DNA from 3 places in the Zhihengliuella flava genome. Region 1 is predicted to be linked to each of the others. Evidence: riboswitches for the same ligand, from Rfam matches in the RefSeq annotation. Region 1 holds a riboswitch; each other region holds the start of a gene.
The links. A riboswitch is a leader RNA that binds a small molecule or an ion and turns the genes downstream of it on or off. The one in region 1 is predicted to bind S-adenosylmethionine.
Positions count from the first base shown of each region.

Region 2: linked by a shared signal. The riboswitch ahead of IW252_RS03325 (bifunctional o-acetylhomoserine/o-acetylserine sulfhydrylase) and the one ahead of acs (acetate--CoA ligase) in region 1 are both predicted to bind S-adenosylmethionine.
Region 3: linked by a shared signal. The riboswitch ahead of IW252_RS07220 (flavin reductase family protein) and the one ahead of acs (acetate--CoA ligase) in region 1 are both predicted to bind S-adenosylmethionine.

Region 1 covers NZ_JADOTZ010000001.1:1,881,469-1,888,685, forward strand. The annotation lists gene IW252_RS08750 (alpha-ketoglutarate-dependent dioxygenase AlkB family protein) at 1-189, shown strand, start outside; gene IW252_RS08755 (hypothetical protein) at 233-646, shown strand; gene IW252_RS08760 (M23 family metallopeptidase) at 643-2,001, opposite strand; gene acs (acetate--CoA ligase) at 2,171-4,240, opposite strand; SAM riboswitch class I at 4,244-4,348, opposite strand; gene IW252_RS08770 (hypothetical protein) at 4,475-5,110, shown strand; gene IW252_RS08775 (hypothetical protein) at 5,160-5,759, shown strand; gene IW252_RS08780 (ABC transporter permease) at 5,756-6,670, opposite strand; gene IW252_RS08785 (aliphatic sulfonate ABC transporter substrate-binding protein) at 6,667-7,217, opposite strand, start outside.
Region 2 covers NZ_JADOTZ010000001.1:703,588-710,804, reverse strand. The annotation lists gene hutI (imidazolonepropionase) at 1-562, shown strand, start outside; gene IW252_RS03350 (HutD/Ves family protein) at 559-1,125, opposite strand; gene tpx (thiol peroxidase) at 1,213-1,710, shown strand; gene IW252_RS03340 (aminoglycoside phosphotransferase family protein) at 1,798-2,646, opposite strand; gene IW252_RS03335 (CPBP family intramembrane glutamic endopeptidase) at 2,659-3,528, shown strand; gene IW252_RS03330 (VOC family protein) at 3,643-4,290, opposite strand; SAM riboswitch class IV at 4,433-4,548, shown strand; gene IW252_RS03325 (bifunctional o-acetylhomoserine/o-acetylserine sulfhydrylase) at 4,616-5,977, shown strand; gene metX (homoserine O-acetyltransferase MetX) at 6,085-7,194, shown strand.
Region 3 covers NZ_JADOTZ010000001.1:1,561,647-1,568,863, reverse strand. The annotation lists gene IW252_RS07245 (transglycosylase family protein) at 128-832, shown strand; gene rpsF (30S ribosomal protein S6) at 1,060-1,365, shown strand; gene IW252_RS07235 (single-stranded DNA-binding protein) at 1,422-2,015, shown strand; gene rpsR (30S ribosomal protein S18) at 2,079-2,318, shown strand; gene rplI (50S ribosomal protein L9) at 2,337-2,798, shown strand; SAM riboswitch class IV at 2,989-3,104, shown strand; gene IW252_RS07220 (flavin reductase family protein) at 3,119-3,643, shown strand; gene IW252_RS07215 (DUF1801 domain-containing protein) at 3,664-4,137, opposite strand; gene IW252_RS07210 (hypothetical protein) at 4,131-4,487, opposite strand; gene dnaB (replicative DNA helicase) at 4,988-6,355, shown strand; gene IW252_RS07200 (HAD family hydrolase) at 6,355-7,149, shown strand; gene IW252_RS07195 (CGNR zinc finger domain-containing protein) at 7,171-7,217, opposite strand, start outside.

The DNA.
Region 1 (7,217 bases):
CCTGAACACCGTGGCAGGCCATACCGGGACATTCTCCTCGCCTCGGGCGACCTGCTGATCTTTGGCGGGCCCTCCCGCTTCGCCTATCACGGGGTGACTAAGGTCCACCCGGGCACCGCCCCCGCGGACTGCGGCGTCGAGGGCGGCCGCATCAACATCACCCTGCGGGAGACGGGCCTGAGCGGCTAAACCACTACAGTAGCTGTGAGCCGTTGTGTACCCAGGGGAGACGATGACCACGCACGCCTACCGCCACCTTTCCAGCGCTGCCTTTGCGGTGCTCGCCGCGGGAATCGCTCTCAAGCCCACGCTGGGCGAGCTCACCATGTGGGTGGTGGGCCTCGCCGCCCTCGCCGCGCTGGTGCTGCCGCCACTGGTCAATCAGGAGATTCGCCAGACGTACGCCAGCGCGGGTCTCAAGGCCGGCGACGGGCTGTTGCTGCCGGCGGCCGTCATTCTCGCGGCGATCTTCATCTCCGGCAGTGATCCCGGATTCTGGAACGTTGCCCTCGGCGCACTGACCCTCGCGGTCGGCTACTTCATGGGCACCAGCTTCTGGCGCCAGGCACTCGCGAAGGCGGAGTCGGCGCGGCAAGACGAAGCGCGCGGGCAGGACGACGGCGGCCCGGCGGGCCCCACGCCCTAAGGCGCGAGGGGCTGCTGTTCCGGGTCTTCCTGCGTGCCCGGAGCGGCGAGGTCGCTTGCTGCCGCGGCGGTGTCCGGGCCCTCCGGGACGGAGACGCTGGCCGCCGCAGGCGGTTCCTCGCTCGCCTCGGTCGTCGTTGGGGGTGCTGGCGGGACCGGAGGAGCAGCGGCCGGCGGTTCAGGCGCTGGTAGCGCGGCCGGTTCCGGGGCGGGCGCGGGCTCTGTTGGTTCAGCCGAGGGCGTCGGCGCTGGCGCCGGATCCGCGGACGGTTGGGCCGTGGCGGTAGCGTCCGTCGGTGTCGGTGTCGGTGTCGGTGTCGGTGTCGGTGTCGGTGTCGGTGTCGGTGTGGGGCTCGGTGTGGCCGACGGCGGGGGAGTCGCCGGCACCGTTTCGCTCGGCGTGGGCGTGGGCGTGGGCCGCGGAGTCGGTGGTGGCGTCGGCGTGCTGGTGGGACGCGGTGCGGGCGACGGCGAGGCGGACGGCGTCGGCCGAGGCGAGACGGCGGGGGTCGGTGAGGCCGCCGTCGATGGTGCTGAATGGTCGCTGTTCGGCTGCGAGCTCTCCGGGGGGCGCGTCTGCGCAACGCTCGATCCGGCGGTACGGGGCGGATTGACCGCCTGGCTGAGGCGTTCCTGCTCCGCGGGCGAGAGCGGGATGGGCTGGCCGGGAACGCGCGGCACGTAGAGGGCCGGGTTGGTCCATTTCCCGTCCGTGTACACCTCGAAGTGCACGTGGCAGCCCGTGGAGTTTCCCGTGGTCCCGGCCAGCGCGATGAGCTGACCCTGGGCCACCTCCTCGCCGACGCGCGCCACTAAACGCGAGTTGTGGCTGTACGCGGTCTCGATGCCGTGGCCATGATCAACCCGCACGCGGTACCCGGAATGCTCCGCCCAAGCAGACTGCGTGACAACCCCGGCCTCCGCGGCGCGCACGGGCGTCCCGCACGGCACGGCGTAGTCCTGGCCAATGTGGAGGTGGGAACCGGGTCCCGTGGGGTTCTGGCGCCAGCCGAACAGGCTGGTCAGCCGGAACTGGGCCACGGGGTGCGTCAGCCTCAGATCACCGGGTAATCCGGCGTCCGCGCCCTGCTGGGCGATCACCGCCGCGGCAGCCGTCACGGACCCACCGTCTGCCGCGGCGTCATCGGTCAGGAACTCGGCGCGCTCGGAGAGCACCGTCCCGTGGGTGCCGACGCGAATGTCGGTGACTTCGGCCAAGGGGATGTGGGAGAGGTCCACGGGTGCCACGGCGGCGGCGCGCTGCGGTTCCCAGGAAATACCTACCGCCGCCGGGCCGGAGAGCGCGGTGAAGGTCACCGCGAGGGCCGCGCAGGTCGCAGCAGTCCGTGCTCCCATCTTCACGATGAGCGCGCCACCGGCGCGATGCCGTGGCCTTCTGATCCGTGCCGCGATTGCCATGGGTCCCTGCCCGTTCAATGACACCCGGAAATAACGATTCGATATCTACGGTAGACACGATTCGGTCACGGCAACAGGGGTCCGGCCTGAAAATTTGAAGAATAAATCAGCGCGCGCCGCAGATGGTCTCGATCTGCGCCACACACGGCTCATTCTGCAGGCTGGTGGTGTCCCCGAGCGGCGTCTGCTCGAACAGCTGCGTGAGCAGCCGCCGCATGATCTTGCCCGAGCGCGTTTTGGGCACGTCCGGCACGAACACCACGTCCCGGGGCTTCGCGATGGGCCCGATCTCCCGGGCCACCTGCTCGCGCAGCACTCGCACGGCCTCCCGCACGGCGTCCGGCAGGTGCTCCGCCGCCTCGTTCCCGCGGGCGACGACGCCGACGAGGGAGCGATCCGCGGGGACCACAAAAGCGGTGGCCGCGTGGCCGGTCTTCGCATCCGGCGTGGGGCAGACGCCCGCCTCCACCACGGCGGGGTGGGACACCAGCGCGGATTCGATCTCGATGGTGGAGAGCAGGTGCCCGGAAATGTTAATCGCATCGTCAATGCGGCCGAGGATCCACGCGTCCCCGTCCCCATCAAACTTGGCGCCATCGCCAGCGAGGAACCACCCCTGCTCCACGTAGTCCTCCCAATAGGACGTGTAGTAGCGCTCCGGGTTCCCCCACACGGTGCGAGCCATCGAGGGGCTGGTGGAGGTGAGCACGATCTTGCCCTGGGCGCCCACCGCCACGCGCGCGCCGTCGTCGTCCACGATGTCGATCCCGACGCCGGGCAGCGGGCGCGTGCCCGAGCCGGGCTTGAACGCGGTGTCTGTCGGGCGCGGCGACAGCACGGTGGCACCGGTCTCCGACTGCCACCACGTGTCCACCATGGGAATGCCCGCCGCCGGGTTGACGGGGTCCAGTGCGTCCCGGCCCACCTGCGTGCGCAGCCAGCGCCACGCCTCGGGGTTCACGGCCTCGCCGACGGTCCCCGCCAAGCGGATCGACGAGAGGTCGTAGCTCTGTGGGATGCCGTCCGGGAACCAGCCCATGAGTGAGCGCACCAGCGTCGGCGCCGTGTAGTAGCTGGTCACGCCGTAGCGCTGGATGATCTCAAAGTGGCGGCCGGGGTGTGGCGCGTTCGGTACGCCCTCGTAGATCACTTGAGTGACGCCGTTGGAGAGCGGACCGTAGATCTCATAGGTGTGGGCGGTCACCCACGCGAGGTCTGCGGTGCACCAGTGCACGTCGTTCTCCCGCTCGGCCGGGTCCGGGTGGCTGAAGAGGAATTCGTGGGACCAGCTGGCATTGGTCAGATAGCCGCCGGTGGTGTGCACCAGGCCCTTGGGTTTCCCCGTGGTGCCGGAGGTGTACATGATGAACAGGGGCGTTTCGGCGTCGAAGGCCTGAGCCCGGTGAGTGCGCGGCTGGGGGTCGACGACGTCGTGCCACCACACGTCGCGGCCCGCGGTCCACGGCACGTCCGTGTGGCCGGTGCGCTTAATGACCAGCACGTTTTCGATGTTGTTCTCACCCGCGACGGCGGCGTCCGCGTTGTCCTTCACCGCCACGGCCGCGCCGCGGCGGAACTGACCGTCCGTGGTGACCAACAACTTGGCGCCGGTGTCCTCCACCCGGAACTTCAGGGCCTCCGCGGAGAACCCGCCGAACACGAGCGAATGGATGGCGCCGATGCGCGCGCAGGCCAAGGTGATCACGATCGTCTCCACCAGGACGGGAAGGTAAATCACCACGCGATCGCCCTGCCCGATCCCGAGGGATTCCAGCGCGTTGGCGGCTTGGCTGACCAGTTCCGTCAGCTCGGCGTACGTGACGGTGCGGGTGTCGCCCGGTTCGCCCTCGAAGTGGAGCGCCACCTTGTCCCCGCGCCCGGCCGCCACGTGCCGGTCCGCGCAGTTGACGGCGGCGTTCAGTGTTCCGCCCTCAAACCAGCTGATGCGGGGCCCGCGCCGCGCCTCGGCGTCGGCCGGCACCAGGGTGTGCGCGGTGTGCCACTCGGTGTCCCACGTCAGCCGGCGGGCGGCGGCCTCCCAGTGAGCGATTCGCTCGGCCTCGCTCCACCGCTGTTCGGCGGCCTCCGCCGCGGTGCGGGCGGTGAGGTTTGGGGCCGGTTCGCTGCTCGTGTGCGCGGTTTCGGGTACGGCGGCAGGGGGCGTTTGAGTGCTCATCAGTCTCCATCGGTCCTGGCGTTAGCACCAATGCCGGGTGCCGTGGGGCACCTGCGGTGGTTGCTGCGGCGTCGTCAAGCCAGATCTCTCGGCCGCTCGGGATGGTGTGCTGACTCCACTCAACGCCACACGGGCGGTGCGAGGCAAAACGGGTGACGCCGCGCGCAATATTGTGATGGGCTCCGCCACACCGTCGTCTGGCATCTGCCCGCGGCGCGCGGCAGAATCGAGAGTATGGACACTGCAGGACAGAACGACGCCGGCGCGGGTGCACTAGGCCGCCCGGCGAATGACTCGCCGGTTACGGAACCTACTCCGGCCGAGCGCGGACGTTTTGTCGAGCGAATTCTCTGGACCTTCGCCGCCGGGGCGGCGGTTTATGCGCTGGTGTTTGCGTTGATCTCCGGCGGGCTGGGGCACCTCGTCGTCGGGCGGCCACCGGCACTGATCGTGACGCTGTTGATTGGCGCGTTTCCCCTCGTGATGATGCTGGCCGGTTATCTGGCTGCGCGGCCGGTGGAGGCGTACCGGGGTGTGGCGCTCATTGGCATCTTGCTGGGCGCGGCGCTCACGATCTTCGGCTTTTCGCATGGCGCAGTCCATGCGGTCACCGGCATCGGGCTCTTGCTGTGGGCGTTTAAGACGCGGGAACAGATCCTCGTTTGGGCGGGCGTCGCCAGCCTGGTGCTCACCGCGGCACACCTGTTCGTGGGTGGGCTCATGGTGCCGGCAAGTTATGCAGAGACTCGGCCGGATGCCTTCGGGCCCGCGTTCACCGTGGCACCCTACTGGGTCGGCGTGCTGTGCGCGCTGATGCTGGCTGCTTGTGCCATCGCCCAGTGGTTCCGCCGCCGACGAGCGGCCGCCTAGCGCCGCCGTCGTCTGGCATCTGCCCGCGGCGCGCGGCAGAATCGAGAGTATGGACACTGCAGGACAGAACGACGCCGGCGCGGGCCAGGCGCCCCAGCCCAGCGCGGCTCACGCGGCGGAAACCAGCCGCTTCACCTCCAAATTGCTGTGGATCTACTCGGTGGCCTTCGTGCCGTGGGTGATTGTGGCGATCGTTCTGGCTGGCATGGCGCAGCAGGGTGGCGGGGATGCGGCCCTCTCCGGGGCCGCCCTGTGGCTATGGTTCCTCGCCGCGGCGGCCCCCACCGCCGCGGCCATTGGTGTGCTGTTCATCGCGCGTTCCCACCCCGCGCCCGCTGTGGCGCAGACGGCGCTGATCCTCGCCGGGGTGAGCCTGCTGCTGCTCGTGACGGCCTTGATGTTCGGCGCGCCAAAGCTCACGCTGCTCGCCATGTTGGCCGTCTGGGCGGCGGTGCTGCGCACGCACTGGATGACCGTTGCCGCGGGCGCGATGCTCGTGGCGTTGGCGGCGCCCCTACTCCTCGCCCCACTGGTGGGCAGCGGGGCGGTCCCCGCTCAGACCGTGCCGGTGATCGACGCCGCGATGCTGGGCACCCTCATCGCGTGCGCCGTCAAGGCCCGCACCACGGCGGCCGAGCGCCGGTCCTAGGTCCAGCGCTTGATGGCCCAGCGCTCCACCAGTCCCAACACGGCGTCGGACAGCTTGCCGATCACGGCGAGCAGGATGATGGTCAGGATCAGCCGGTCCGTGCGCCCGTTGTACTGAGAGTCCGTCAGCAGGAAGCCAAGTCCCATCGAGGACGCGATGAGCTCCGCCGCAACGAGGAACAGCCAGGCCTGCGCGAGCGCGAGCCTCAGGCCAGAGAAGATGGACGGCACCACGGCCGGCAACTGCACGGCCGTGAGGAGTTTGACCCCGCGCATGCCGAACGCCCGCGCCGCCTCGATGAGGTTCTTGTCCACGTGGCGCAGCGCCAAGTAGACGGTAGTGAAGACGGGGAAGAACGCACCGATCGCGATCAGGGTGACCTTGGAATCCTCGCCGATCTTCATCCACAGAATCAGCAGCGGAACCCACGCCAGCGACGGCACCGCCCTGAAGGCCCCGATGGTGGGGGAGAGCAGCGCGTCCGCCAGCCGGGACAAACCGACCAGCGAACCCGCGGCCAGGCCCACGAGGCCACCGATGGCGAAGCCCAGCAGCACGCGCTGGGTGGAAATGCCGATGTGAGGGCCCAGCTCTCCGCGCTCCATGAGCTCCACACCCGCACTCCACACGGCGGTGGGAGAGGGCAACTGCACCGGGGAGAACACGCCCAAGGCGGTGGACAGGTACCACGCCGCGAGCATGACCACGGGCACGACGGCGCCGAGGATCACGCGCCCGCCCGTCGTGTTCAGCAGCCGCGAGGCGCCGCGGCCCGACGGTTCGGTGGCGGGTTGCTCTCGCTCGCTGGCCGGCTCGACCGCGCTGGACCCGAAGGAGCCTACGGCGACGTGCGCGGCGACGTCGTGCTCCGGCGTCTCGCGGCTACTGTGCGTGTGCGGGGTGGGGCTCATGATGACTCCGTGATGGTGGAGGAGTCGGCGTTCTCGGCGAAGGACGGGTCAAAGAGCGTCTCGAGGGCCTCGTCAATGCTCTCCTGATCGGAGACATCGCCAATTTCCACGAAGATCGGGCCGACGGCCTCGAGGACGCTGCGCTGGGCATCGCCCGGCACGGGGTCCACATCGAGGTTGGACCGCTCGAGGATGACCTTGTTGGCGATCGGCTCTTCGAGGCCCGCGACGTCCGCGAGGATTTCCGCCGTTTCCTCTGGATTCTCCGCGGCCCACTCACGGGCCTTCTGGTAGGCGTCGATCACGGTCTGGGCCAGCTCGGGCTCGTTCTCGAGGAAGTCCTCGGTGGCGTTGAGGAATCCGTACGTGTTGAAGTCCAGGTTGCGGTACATCAGCTCCGCGCCCTCTTCCTCGGCGCCGGCCATGATCGGGTCAAGGCCTGCCCACGCGTCCACGGAACCGTTGTTCAGCGCCGACCAGCCGTCGGCGTGCTGCAGGTTCTCCACCGTGACGTCGTCAATGGTCATCCCGTGCTCCTGCAGGGTCT
Region 2 (7,217 bases), 1.2 Mb from region 1:
CCCTGGACCCGGGGCGCGCCTCGCCGTCGAATTTGGTGCGGCCAGTGTGGACCACGTGAACTATCTCGAGCCCGACGACGTCGCCGCACTGGCGGGATCCTGGTCCGGGTGGGATTCCGCGTCGGCTACCGGCGCACCGGGCGTGGTGGCCACCTGCCTGCCCGCGTGCGACCTCTCGACGCGGCAACCGCTGGCGCCGGGACGTGAGCTGCTGGATGCCGGCGTGGAAATTGCGCTGGCGTCCAACTGCAACCCGGGGACCAGCTACACCACCTCGATGGCCTTCTGCGTGGGCACCGCGGTCCTGCAGATGGGCTTGAGCGTGCAGGAGGCCGTGCGCGCGGCCACCTTCGGCGGGGCGCTCGCGCTGGGTGTTCAGGACACGGTTGGCAGTATTGAGGTCGGCAAGCGAGCCGACGTGCAGCTGCTCAACGCGCCCTCGGCCGCGCACTTGGCGTACCGGCCGGGCATGCCCCTCACGCAGGCGGTGTTCCGCGAGGGCGAGCGCGTCGACTCGCGCGGCGAGGTACGCGGCTCGGGGCGCGGCGGGGCTCGCCTCTAGCCGGCGGTGTAGGTGACCACGGCCAAGAACCCCCGCCCGGTCACGGCCGTCTGGTCGGCTCCGGAGCCGACGACGACGTCGAGCTCGGTGAGCGAGGCGGCGTCACCGGACGCGCCGCCGCCCTCGCCCGTGGCTAGCTGGGCGTGCCCCGCCAGCAGCATGCCGTACTGATCATTGCCGAGGGGTAAGGCCCGTTTCTTGCTGAGTTCAAGGACGAGAACGCTCACGGACGTACCGTGCGCCGCGAACGCGTTTAGGCAGACCACCGGGCCGGTGGGCAGCGACGCGGTGGTCTGCGCGGCGCCGTCGTACGTGAAGGGACGGTATTGCTCGATCGCCTGCTCGCGCCCGTCCACGGTCAGCACCAGCAGCTCGCCCTCCACCACGGTCTGCACCCGGGTGAAGCCGTCGTAGCGGGAGAATTCGCCAGCCTGATCGACGAGGGCGAGGCTGAGCCGACGCCGTTCAGTGGAGAGGATTTCACGCGTCTTGCCGCGGCCATTGCGCCAAGCGGAGACGGGCAGCTCGGAGGTACGGATCAGATGCTGCGCTGCGGAAGCCATGCCCTCAGCCTACGGCAGGGCGGCCCCCGCGGTGTCATACGTCGCGGGCGCTTCGCCGCACGTCAGGGGGCGTGGTAGACATGAGCCATGGCTAACATCACGCTGCAAGGAAATGACGTCCAGACGGTCTCAGAACTGCCCGCCGTGGGTTCTACCGCTCCCGAATTTACGCTGGTCGGCGCGGACCTGTCCGAGGTGAAGTCGACCGACTTCTCCGGTCAGCGCCTCGTGCTGAACATCTTCCCGAGCGTTGATACGGGCACCTGCGCCGCCAGCGTGCGCGAATTCAACCAGCGCGCCTCGGAGCTGGAGAACACCACCGTGGTGTGCGTCTCCGCTGACCTTCCGTTCGCCCAGGCACGCTTCTGCGGGTCCGAGGGTCTTGAGCGCGTGGTCACCGGTTCCACCTTCCGCTCGAGCTTCGGCGAGGACTACGGCGTGAAGTTTGCCACCGGTCCGCTCGCCGGCTTGAACTCGCGTTCGGTGGTCGTGGTGGATACCGACGGCACCGTCCTGTACACCGAGCAGGTCGCCGAGACGACGGAAGAGCCGAATTACGAGGCCGCGGTTTCCGCGCTGTCCTAACCCGCCTAGCTCGACCGGCCGCCCCGCGGTCCGTGCCTCACGCACGGGCCGCGGGGCGGCCGTCGTATGGTCGCTAGGCGTGGAGGATCAGATCGCCTCCCGCGCGGCATGGACGCGTGGTGCGACCTTGCGCATGAGCTTTCCCCAGTTCGGGGCATCGGTCCGCAGGCTTGCGTTATAGATCCCCTCGAGGCGCATGGCGCCGTCCCAGATCCGCGCTCGCCGCGCTTGTTCCGCATCTCGGGCCAGCTCATCCACGAGGTCACGCCCGTGCCATGCGGCGAGATACGCGACGTTGAGCGCGGGATCCCACGCGGCGGCCAAATCCCAGTCGAGGATGCCGCTCACGCGCCCTCCGATCCAATGCATGTTGTGCCCGGCGAGGTCCCCGTGGACTAATTGCGCCGGCACGTCGGCGAACTGGCGCAGCTCCGCGAGCACCAACGCGGCGTCGTGGACCAACGCCGCGCCGCTGGCCGGATCCGAGGCATGCTCGCCGAGCGCCGTGAGCGTGGTGGCGATCTTCGATTCGGTCCACGGCCCGCGGTAGGCAAATGGGGGAGCCAACAGCTCGCGCAGCGGCGCCACATCCACGGCGGCAAGAGCCGCGATCACCTCGCGTAACCGCACCGGGTCGCCGGTGTGCGGCGGGTGCGCCGCGCCCGGGATGAACTCTTGCACGACGGCGCCGTCGGCAATCCGGCTGAGGGAGCAGGGCACGGCGTAGGGCAATCGCCCGCTCAGCGCATCAACGAGCGCCACGCGGCGCGGTAGCTGGGCCGCTTGGACGTCGTCGCGCGCCATCCGCAGGACGGCCTCCTCGGTGACAAGGACCTCGTGAAACTGCCCGCCCTCCGCCACGGAGCCCTGCGCCCACGCCGGGCCGGGGTAGAGGTTTTCGGCCAGGGCAATCTCAGAGTCTGTGGGCGGGCGCATACCATCGATCCTATGAGCTCGTCCCGTGTGCCTGAACCCGCCGTCGGCGCCCCCGGCGCGTTGCAGCCCACCGCAGGCCGGCCCGCCCGCTGGCGCCTGTGGCTCGAACTGGGGCTGGTCTTGGGGCTCTCCCTCGGACAGTCAGCCGTCTACGCCGTCGTGAGCTTGGCAGACAAGCTCACGCGTGGTCCGCTGGCCGAGCAGACGACGAGCATGAACACCTCCCGCGCCGAGCGCCCCGTGTTTGACCTGCTGTACCAACTGCTTGACATCGCCTTTGCGCTGGTCCCGGCCGTCCTGGCCCTCTACTTCTTGTACCTCCTGACGGGGCGCACGCCCTTCGCGGTACTGGGCTTCGGGGTGCGGCGTCCGGGGCGTGGGCTCCTGCCCAGCGTGGGGTACGACGCCGCCACGGGGACCGCGCTGTTCCTCGCCATCGGCGTCGGGACGCTGGGCGTGTACGCGGCGGGGCGAGCGCTCGGGATGACCACGGCGATCGCTCCCGCAAACCTCGGCGACTACTGGTGGACCATCCCGGTGCTGTTGCTCTCCGCCGTGCGCCACGGGGTCTTGGAAGAAGTCCTCGTGGTTGGGTTCCTCTTCCACTACCTGCGGCAGCTCGGAGTGCACCAAGGGCCGTGGCGGGCGTGGGCCATCATTCTCATCTCGGCCGTGTTGCGGGGCAGCTACCACCTGTATCAGGGGTTCGGTCCGTTCCTCGGCAACGTGGCCATGGGCGTGGTCTTCGGCTGGTTCTATCAGCGTTCGATGGACCGGGGGCAGCCGCGGGTGATGCCCCTGGTGGTAGCCCACGTGTTGCTCGACGCGGTGGGCTTCATCGGGTTTGCCCTGTGGGGGAGCGCCATCGGAATTGGTGCCTGAGCGGGCCGGGAGCCCGAGCGGGCAAGGAATCCTCCCGAGACGAGCAGCGGCGGGGCGTGCGTTCCTGACGCTGTCAGAAACGCACGCCCCGCCGCGGTGATCTCGTGAGGCGCTTTAGAGCGTCACCAGACCGTGGGGCGTCATGAAGGAGACGGACATGATGCCCGGAGTCCCGTTCGGGGCCAGCCAGTCGACCGTCACATCATGCAACGGGTGCTGCTCCGGCTCACCCAGCCACTCGGCCACGCGCTCCGGCGAGCCCGCAATGGAAATCTGCGCAATCTGGCCCGCAGGATTCTCCAGCGCTTGAGAGGGGTGCAGCGGGGCCGTGCCCTCATCCCACTGGATCATGTAGGGCACCTGCGGGTCGGCGATGAGGCCCTTGATGCCGATCTGCTGCCAGGTGAGTTCCTGACCGTCCGGGAACTTCCGATTGCCGGGAACGCGCGTGCGCCCCAAACGATCCTCGAAGCCGGAAAGATCCTCGACGGCGACGACCCAGCCCATCCATCCGCCGCCAGCTTCCGAGCGGGCGCGCACGGCCTGGCCGAACGGCGCCTTGATGCTGGAGGGGTGATCCAGGACCTCGACGACCTCGAGGTACTGGTTGTGCTGCAAGGGAAAAATAACGTTCCGGGTACCGAAGCGGGGATGGACGCCGCCCTTGACAGATTCGAGACCGAGCTTTTCTGCCACCCGTTCAGCAGTGGCCGTCAGGCCGTCCGGTCCGCACGCGTATGAAACATGGTCCAACCTCATCATGTGCTCATGATGGCACTTTGTGAGATAGCTCTCGACTTAGGGTTGCCTAAGTTTGTCATTCGGGTGCATTTTCGTCGCGCGTGAACGTGTGTTTCGCCTCGAGCTTGCGGCGCACGGCCTCGTGACACACACTAGAGCGCAAGGTCATGAGTGCCAGCGCAAAACCCCGGTTTGCTGGCCGGCAACCCTCCACTCGCGGTGGGGTGCCCCGGGTGAGGACCTGGCCTCGAGCCGACCGGCCCGGGGCAAGCGCGGGTACGCCCACGGCGCCAGGCTCTCTGGTGTTGGCGCGGCGGGCGGCCCCACACGGTAAAGGGGAACGTCCATGACGCAGCACAGTACTCAGGCCCATTGGTCCTTTGAAACCCGCCAGATTCACTCCGGCCACGTGCCGGACCCCGGCAACGGCGCCCGCGCCCTGCCGATCTTCCAGACCACGTCCTTCGTGTTCCCGAGCGCCGAATCGGCCGCCGCCCGCTTTGCGCTCGCCGAGCTCGAGCCGATCTACACCCGGATCGGCAACCCCACTACCGACGCGGTGGAGGCGCGGATCGCGGATCTCGAGGGCGGCGTGGGCGCCCTCCTGCTGTCCTCGGGCCAGGCCGCCACGTCCTTTGCGCTATTGAACGTGGCGGAGTCCGGGGACCACATCGTCGCCAGTCCCAGCCTGTACGGGGGGACGCAGAACCTGCTCAAGCACACGCTGAAGCGTCTCGGAATCGAGGTCACCTTCGTGGCCGACCCGGATGATCTCGAGGCATGGCGTGCCGCGATCCGTCCACGCACCAAGGCGCTGTTCGCCGAAGTCGTCTCCAACCCACGCCAAGATGTCCTGGACATTGAGGGCGTCGCCTCCGTCGCCCACGCGGCAGGAGTGCCCCTGCTGGTGGACAACACGCTGGCCACGCCATACCTCATCCGCCCGCTGGAGCACGGAGCCGACGTCGTGATCCACTCCGCCACAAAGTACCTCGGCGGGCACGGCACCGCGATCGCTGGCGTCATCGTCGATGGCGGAACGTTCGACTTCGCGGCCGATCCGGAGCGTTTCCCTACCTTCAACACGCCGGACGAGTCCTACAACGGGCTGGTCTTCGCCCGGGATCTTGGGGTGGGCAGCGCCCTGGGCGCCAATTTGGCGTTTATCCTCAAGGCCCGGGTGCAATTGCTCCGGGACCTCGGATCCTCCCTCTCGCCCTTCAACGCGTTCCTGATCGCCCAAGGTCTGGAGACGCTCAGCCTCCGGATCGAGCGCCACGTGGCCAACGCCAACACCGTCGCCGAATGGCTTCAGGACCGGGACGACGTCGTCCGCGTCGCCTACGCCGGGTTGAAGTCCAGCCCGTGGTACGAGCGCGGCCAAAAGTATGGGCCGCGCGGCACAGGAGCCGTCGTCGCCTTCGAGGTGGCGGGCGGCAGCGCCGCCGGGCAGGCCTTCGTCGATGGCCTCAGCCTGCACTCGCACGTCGCGAACATCGGCGACGTCCGCTCGCTCGCCATCCATCCGGCGAGCACCACCCACGCCCAACTCAGCGAGGCCGAGCAGGCCGCAGCGGGCGTGACGCCGGGCTTGGTGCGCCTCGCGGTCGGCATCGAGCACGTTGACGACATCATCGCGGACCTGGAGGCCGGATTCGCCGCCGTCGAGGCCCGCGCCACCGCCGAACCACGCGAGGCCGCTGTTTAGTGACGCCGACGGACACCTTTACCGCAGTCAGCCGCCCGGCCAGCAATGCACCACGGCCGGGCGGCACGCCCGCCGAACTCGCCGGCGCCGAACACCTCGCCGATGGCATGCTGCGCGTGCTGTCCACGGGGCCGTACACGTTTGACGCCGGCGGGCAGCTCGACGCCGTCGACATCGCCTTCGAGACGTGGGGCACCCTCAACGCGCAGGCCTCCAATGCCGTCCTGCTGCTGCACGCCCTCACGGGGGATCCGCACGTGGCCCGCGGTAGCAGCGAGGAAGCCGGCTGGTGGGACGGATTCGTGGGGCCTGGGGCTCCGATCGATACGGACCGCTACTTCGTGGTGGCCCCCGGCATGGTCGGCGGCTGCAACGGGTCGACGGGGCCGGGCAGCGCCGCCCCCGACGGGAGGGCCTACGGTTCGCGTTTCCCGCTGACCACGCTGCGGGACGCCGTGCGGCTGGAGGCCAGGCTGGCCGACGCGCTCGGCGTCGATGTCTGGCACACGGTGCTCGGTGGTTCAATGGGCGGCGCACGCGCCTTGGAGTGGGCTGCGACGTTCCCCGAGCGGGTGCAGCGGTGCGTGCCCATTGCCACGACGGCGGCCTCCACGGCGGAACAGATTGCTTTCGCGCAGATTCAGACGCAGGCGATCCGCCTCGATCCCCGCTTCGACGGCGGGGACTACTACAGTGCTCCGGCGACGGCCCCGGGCGGCGTGGCCGGATTGGGGGAGGGGCCGGTGGCAGGCCTCGGCATCGCCCGGCGCATGGCACACATCACCTACCGTTCCGACGTGGAGTTTCACGCGCGGTTCGGCCGTCAAGCGCAGGCGGGGGAGGACCCCTACGCGGCCCTGCCGGGCGAGCGCGGACGCTACCAAATTGAGAGCTACCTGGACCACCAGGCCGGGAAGTTGGTGGGTCGGTTCGACGCGAATGCCTACCTCATCATCACGGAAGCCCTCATGAGTCACGACGTCGGCCGCGGCCGCGGCGGGCTCGCACGCGTGCTCGGCTCGTTGGGGCACATCCAGTTTTTGGTGGCCGCCGTGGATTCTGATCGCCTCTACTGGCCAGCGCAGTCGGAGGAGATGGCTCGGCTGCTCGGCGCCGGTCCCGTCGAATACATCACCACGCCCATCGGACACGATGGTTTCTTGACCGACGCGCAGCAGCTGGCCGGAGCCCTGCGGCGCCGGATCTTCACCGACTAACGCGCCGAGCAGTCACGATTGTC
Region 3 (7,217 bases), 320 kb from region 1:
TCAGGAATCGCTGTGAACGGACGATCTGGCTTGCCCGGCTCCCCGGGCGTTGCCTTACCGTGATTAAGTCACGATTTGGTAACAACCTGTCGTGATCGCGCTAGTGACCACGACTTCAGGAGATCTCATGACCAAGCAGCAGGACACGAAGAAGTACATGCGCCGCGGGCTGGCCGGTTCGGCCGCCGTCGTCGCGATCGCGGGCGCGGCCTCCCTGGCCGCAGCCCCGGCCAACGCCGCCTCGACCTCCACCTGGGAGGCGCTCGCCGAGTGTGAGTCGGGTGGCGATTGGTCCATCAACACCGGCAACGGCTACTACGGCGGCCTGCAGTTCAGCATGAGCACGTGGGAGGCCTTCGGCGGCTCCGGCAACCCGGCCGACGCCTCGAAGTCCCAGCAGATCGCCATCGCGGAGAACGTGCTGGCCACGCAGGGCTGGGGCGCCTGGCCGGCCTGCTCCGCGGAGCTTGGCCTCTCCGGCACCGCCGACGCTGAGCCGGCCCCCGAAACCGAGACCACCACCGAGGTTGAGGCGCAGGCCGCCCCAGCCGAAACGCAGGCCGAAGCGCCAGTGGCGGAGGAGCCCGCGCAGCAGGCCCCGGCTGAGCCAGCCCCGCAGGCCGGCTCACAGGGCATCGGTCAGGACGTTGCCGCCGTCGCCGCCGAGGATTCCGGTGAAGACCACACGGTGGCCTCCGGTGACACTCTGGCCGTCATCGCCGAAGAGCACGGCATCGATGACTGGCGCGCAATCTACGCAGTGAACCAGGAGGCGATCGACGATCCGAACCTGATCCTCGTGGGCCAGGAGCTGAACCTGCCAGTCGCCTAAGAGCGCCGAGACGTCCGGCGGGCGGCGGCCGTTGCGCCGTCGTCCGCCCCTCATTTCCTCGTGTTGGAGAGCACGCCCGGGTCCGTCAGGGCCCGGGCGTGCTATCGGGTAGGATAGATGAGGTTGTCTACACCCCTGCCCGAAAAGCGGGTGGGCCGGCAACCAACGCAAAGAACCTCCTGTTACGGAGAGACCGTGACCGTTTAGCCCAAAGGAGGTGGGTTCACATGCGTGCTTACGAACTCATGGTGCTGATCGACCCAGAGGTCGACGAGCGTACCGTCGAGCCGACGCTCGGCAAGTTCCTGGACGTTGTCCGCAACGATGGCGGGACCATCGAAAACGTTGACATCTGGGGCCGCCGTCGTCTGGCCTACGAGATCCAGAAGAAGTCCGAGGCGATCTACGCCGTGGTCAACTTCACCGCCACCCCGGCAACCTCTGCCGAGCTTGATCGCCAGCTGTCTCTGAATGAGACGATCCTGCGCACCAAGATCATCCGCCCGGAGGATCAGAAGGTTTCCGCCAAGTAATTCCCCTGCGGGAATTGCTCGAGTAATCGAACGAACCGACACGTCAGGAGACAGTCATGGCAGGCGAGACAGTCATTACGGTCATCGGTAATCTCACCGGTGACCCGGAATTGCGTTTCACCCCGTCGGGCGCTGCGGTGGCCAACTTCACCATCGCTTCCACCCCGCGGACGTTCGACCGCCAGACCAACGAGTGGAAGGACGGCGAAACGCTGTTCCTGCGCTCCTCGGTGTGGCGCGACGCTGCCGAGAATGTCGCCGAGACGCTGACCAAGGGCATGCGTGTTGTGGCCCAAGGTCGGCTCAAGTCGCGTTCGTTCGACACCAAGGAAGGCGAACGGCGCACCGTCATGGAGCTGGATGTCGACGAGATCGGCCCCTCCCTGCGTTACGCCTCCGCTAAGGTCACCCGCACCCAGCGCAATGGCGGTGGAGGCAATCAGGGTGGCTTCGGCGGCGGTGCTCCCGCAGGCGGCTTCGGCGGCGGAAATGCCGGTTTTGGCGGCGGCAACGCCGCACCGCAGCAGCAGTCCGGCGGCAACGCCGGTGGCGGCTGGGGCGCCCCGGCCGACGATCCCTGGTCCACTCCCTCCACCGGTGGTAACAACGGTGGCGGTTGGGGCGCTGGGAACGACGAACCGCCTTTCTAAACCTATTTCTATTCACCATCCCGCAGAACACTCTGCGGGCTCCACACACTAAGGAGCTCCACGATGGCTAAGGCTGATATTCGCAAGCCCAAACCAAAGTCCAACCCCTTGAAGGCCGCTGACATCACTGTCATCGACTACAAGGACGTCGCCCTGCTGCGTAAGTTCATCTCTGATCGCGGCAAGATCCGTGCTCGTCGCGTGACCGGCGTGTCCGTGCAGGAGCAGCGCAAGATTGCGCAGGCCATCAAGAACGCCCGTGAGGTGGCCCTGCTGCCTTACTCCGGCGCTGGCCGCGGCTAAGGGAAGGGGACAACAACTATGGCTAAGCTCATTCTGACCCACGAAGTGACCGGTCTCGGTACCGCTGGCGACATCGTCGAGGTGAAGAACGGTTACGCACGTAACTACCTTCTGCCGCGCGGCTTCGCCGTGACCTGGAGCAAGGGTGGCGAGAAGCAGGTCGAGTCCATCAAGGCCGCCCGCGCTGCCCGCGCCGTTGCCTCGCTGGAAGAGGCCAAGGCGGTTGCCGCCAAGCTGGCTTCCAAGCCGGTCAAGGTGCAGGTGAAGACGGGCGACTCCGGTCGTCTGTTCGGCACCGTCAAGGGCGCCGACGTCGCGCAGGCCGTTGAGGCCGCGGGGCTCGGCTCCATCGACAAGCGCATGGTCGAGCTGCCGGAGCACATCAAGGCCACCGGCAACTACGAGGCCACCGTGCGTCTGCACGAGGACGTTTCCGCAACCATCGCGCTGCAGGTCGTCCCGGCTGCCAAGAAGAAGTAACTGGCCGCGGCGATAGCCGCTCCCGGACTTCGGCCGTGAGGCCCCGCCCCGAGTGGGTGGGGCCTCACGCGTTTAACGGACGACGACGGCGCGCCCCTCGGCGTTGGTGGCCCCTGGGGCGGTGGCAACCTTGCGAAATATTGCGGCCCGCCTTGGCCACGGTGCGCCACGGACCGTAACGTGGGGACTGAATCAAGAGATTCAACGTAAAGCCCTGGCTCGTTGAACGGCAACCCTCTCCTCGGTAGTGGGGTGCTCCAGGTGACGATTCGGCCCACCGGAAAACCGGTCGGGCAAGTACCGCACGACAGGTGGTGAGCATGACTGCGCACGCGTCCGTTCTTTCCGATGATCTTTCCCCGCTGGCCCTTCGGCACGCTTTTGCCCAGCACCCCTCCGGTATTGCCGCGCTCTGTGCCGTGATCGACGGCCGACCGCAGGGGATCGTGGCCTCCTCCTTCACCGTGGGGGTGTCCCTAGACCCGCCACTGGTGATGTTCGCCGTCCAAAAGACGTCGCGGACCTGGCCGATCGTCAGCGAAGCCAGCCGAATTGGCGTGTCCATCCTCGCGAGCGAGCATCAGGGGGTCTGCCAGCAGATCGCCTCGCGGGACGGGGATCGCTTTGCTGGGCTCGCCCTCGAGACCAACGACGCCGGGTCCCTGTTCCTCCGCGACGCCTCCCTCTGGTTGGAGACCAGCGTTGAGCAGCAGATCGAGGCGGGGGATCACTACGTGGTGCTCTTGCGGGTGCACGGGCACTCCACACACCCCAGCCAGGCGCGGCCCTTGTTGTTCCACAACTCGGGCTTTACCACCCTGGCCGAGCCGGCGTTCGCCCACTAAATCAGTGGCCCCGCGGCCGGTCAGTCGCGTCGGGCGCGCTCCGTGGTTCCGCTATCAGGGTCCGGGCGGTGCATCGCGTCCATGACGTGACGGTAGCTCTCCACGAGGTACCGGCGCAGCGCGTCGGGGTCGATGTCCGCCAGCTTGTTCACGTAAAGGCAGGCCGTACTGCGCTTGTACTTTCCGAGGTCCGCAAGGGCTGCAGCGGATTCTTCCGTGTCGTTAATCGCGTAGATCACGAGGTGAGCCTTGCGCGGGGAGAACCCGAGGGCCGGGGCGTCGCCTTCGTGGCCTGACGCGTAGCGGTAGTGATAGCTGCCGAATCCGATGATGGACGGCCCCCACATCTGAGCGGGGTGGCCGCTGATCTCCTCCAGGAGCTCCACGAGCACGGAGGCGTCCTCGCGGCGCCGCGCGTTCTCGACGGACGCGATGAACTCGCGGGGGTCGACGTCGGTCGGCTGCATGACCGGTGCCGCTGCGCGCTTCACCACCGGGGAGACCCCGTGAGGCGCTTGACGATGGGTTCGCCGAGGGGCGGTGCCGTGGGGTCCTGCGGAATTCCGTTCTCCGCCGGCGGTGAGGTGGGGTCCTGCGGTGTCGCGGAGGGAGTCGCGGAGGACGAGTGCGGCAAGCGCTGCTGGCTCTCTTGACGAATCTGCTCCGCGCGCTGCTCGTCCTGCCGCCGCTGCTCCTCGACTTGGCGATTCAGCTGCTGAATGTACTGTTCCTCTTCGCTGAGCCCGGAGTGGGGCCGGGAGCTAAAGATCCACCACAGTCCGGCGACAATCGCCGCGACGACGAGGAGGAAGATCAGTGCCTCCGTGACCGAAATACCGAACACTTGGTGCCTCCTAGTCCCGCGTGACGAAGCCGCACCGAGCCGATCCGCGCGGTGCCTAGTGACTAATCTACGGCGCTTGTCCCCGGAGCGCATCACCCTTGAGGAGCATGTGCGCGGGGTTCGGGCGTGTCTGTGGGTAACCCGGGCCAAGCTGTGGATAAGTGGGGCTGGTTTTCAACACCCGGGTGTCCTCTCCGGGCCTTCAACCCTCAGTGAAGGCTGAAGGTTGGGGACAAAAATGTGTGAATCCACACCTGTACACACATGAAAGTACTAGTCAGAATGTATTTAGGAGAGAAAATAATCCGCTGTCCACAGGGTCGTCCCCACGCTGTGCACAGGTTGGGCGCGTTTACCCACAGCCCCTGTGGATAACTCCCTTGGCGTGGGGGCTGAGGGGGCCTACAGTTCAAGCAGCCTCGCGCGCGAACGCGTACCTATTTTGTGCCCTGCCGGGTGGATCATTGAGGCAAACGTCGGCGCCGGCGAAAGGACCTTTGGTGACACTGACCCACAGCGAGATCGAGGAGCACTCCGCGGACGCTGGGCGGACCCCGCCGCAGGACATCGTCGCCGAGCAGTCGGTGCTCGGCGGCATGATGCTCTCCAAAGACGCCATCGCCGATTGCGTGGAAGTCCTGCGCGGCCCGGACTTCTATCGCCCGTCCCATGAGCTGGTCTATGAGGCCATCATTGACCTCTACGGCCGTGGAGAACCCGCGGACGCGGTCACCGTCGCGGACTTGCTGACCAAGCGCGGAGACATTTCCCGCGTCGGCGGCCCCGCGTATTTGCACACCCTGATTCAGTCCGTCCCGACGGCGGCCAACGCGGGCTTCTATGCGGAGATCGTCGCCGAGCGCGCGGTGCTGCGCCGCCTCGTCGATGCCGGCACCAAGATCGTCCAGCTCGGCTACTCGCAAGACGGCGAGGTGGAGGACATCGTCAACACCGCGCAGGCGGAGGTCATGACCGTCGCGGAGCGCCGCGGCGGCGAGGACTACGTCCCGCTGCGGGACATCATCGAGGGCACCGTCGATGAGATCGAGTCCGCCGGCAGCCGCGGCGAGGGCATCATCGGCGTACCCACCGGATTCTATGAGCTCGACGAGCTGACCCAGGGCTTGCAGGGCGGCCAGATGGTCGTGATTGCCGCGCGTCCGGCGGTCGGCAAGTCCACGTTCGCGCTGGACTTCGCCCGCTCGGCGGCCATCAAGAACAACATGACCACCGTCTTCTTCTCCCTCGAAATGGGGCGGAATGAAATCGCGATGCGCTTGCTCTCCGCGGAGGCCTCGATTGGCCTGCAAGATCTGCGTAAGGGCACGGTGAAGGATGAGCAGTGGGGCAAAATTGCCACCACCATGGGGCGGCTCAACGACGCCCCGCTGTACATTGATGATTCGCCGAATATGTCCCTGATGGAGATCCGGGCCAAGTGCCGTCGGCTGAAGCAAAAGAATGACCTCAAGCTCGTGGTGCTCGACTACCTGCAGCTGATGAGCTCGGGCAAGCGCGTCGAATCTCGCCAGCAGGAGGTCTCCGAGTTCTCGCGTGCGCTCAAGCTCCTCGCCAAGGAGCTGGAGGTCCCGGTGATCGCGCTCTCGCAGCTGAACCGTGGCTCCGAGCAGCGCACAGACAAGAAGCCCATGGTGTCTGACCTGCGTGAGTCCGGTTCGATTGAGCAGGACGCCGACATGGTCATCCTGCTCCACCGTGAAGACATCTATGACAAGGAGTCCCCTCGGGCCGGCGAGGCGGACGTGATCGTGGCCAAGCACCGTAACGGCCCCACCAAGACGATCGTGGTCGCCTTCCAGGGCCACTACTCGCGCTTTTCCAACATGGCTTCCGAAGGCGGCATGTAGTGGCGGGCATCAGGCTGGTCGTCACCGACATGGACGGCACGTTGCTGCACGACGACGGCACGGTGCCGGCCGCGTTTTGGCCCCTCCTGGAGCGTATGCGTGCTCAGGGCATCACGTTTGTGCCGGCCTCGGGCCGGCAGCACGCCGCCTTGAGTCGGGACTTCGCCGGGCGCGGTCCCCTGCACATCATTGCTGAGAATGGGGCGCTACTCACCCACGACGGCACCGAGCTGTTTTCCCGCACCCTCGAGGCGGCGGCCGTGCGGGACATGCTGGCGGCCTTGCGGGAGGTGGCTGCGCGCGAGAATCTGGGCGTGGTGCTGTGCGGCAAGCGGTCCGCCTACATCGAGCGGCAGGATGCGCACTTCCGGGAGCAGGCACGGCACTACTACGCGGCACTCGAGCCGGTGGAGGACCTGCTGGCGGTCCAGGACGATTTCCTGAAGATTGCGGTGTGCGATCTCGAGGAGGATGCCGCTCGCCTCGAGGACGAGTTGACCGGCATTGCTGCGGGGCACCGGCTGGTGGTGTCCGGGCCGAAGTGGGCGGACATCATGCGCCCCGACGTGGACAAGGGCCACGCGCTGGCCCACCTGCAGGCAGAGCTGGGGGTCACGCCCGCGGAGACGGTGGCGTTTGGCGACTACCTCAATGACCTCGGCATGCTCGCGCGTGCTGAGCACGCCTACGCGATGGACAACGCCCACCCGGACGTGCTCGCGGCGGCGCGGAACACGGCCGGCACCAACGCCAGCGCCGGCGTCGTCCGCGTCCTTGACGGCCTGCTCGGCTGATCCACGGGGCCGGGGCTCACGTTAGCGCTGGTGCGCCCGGTGCCGGCGGACGGCTGCGCGATTGGCGC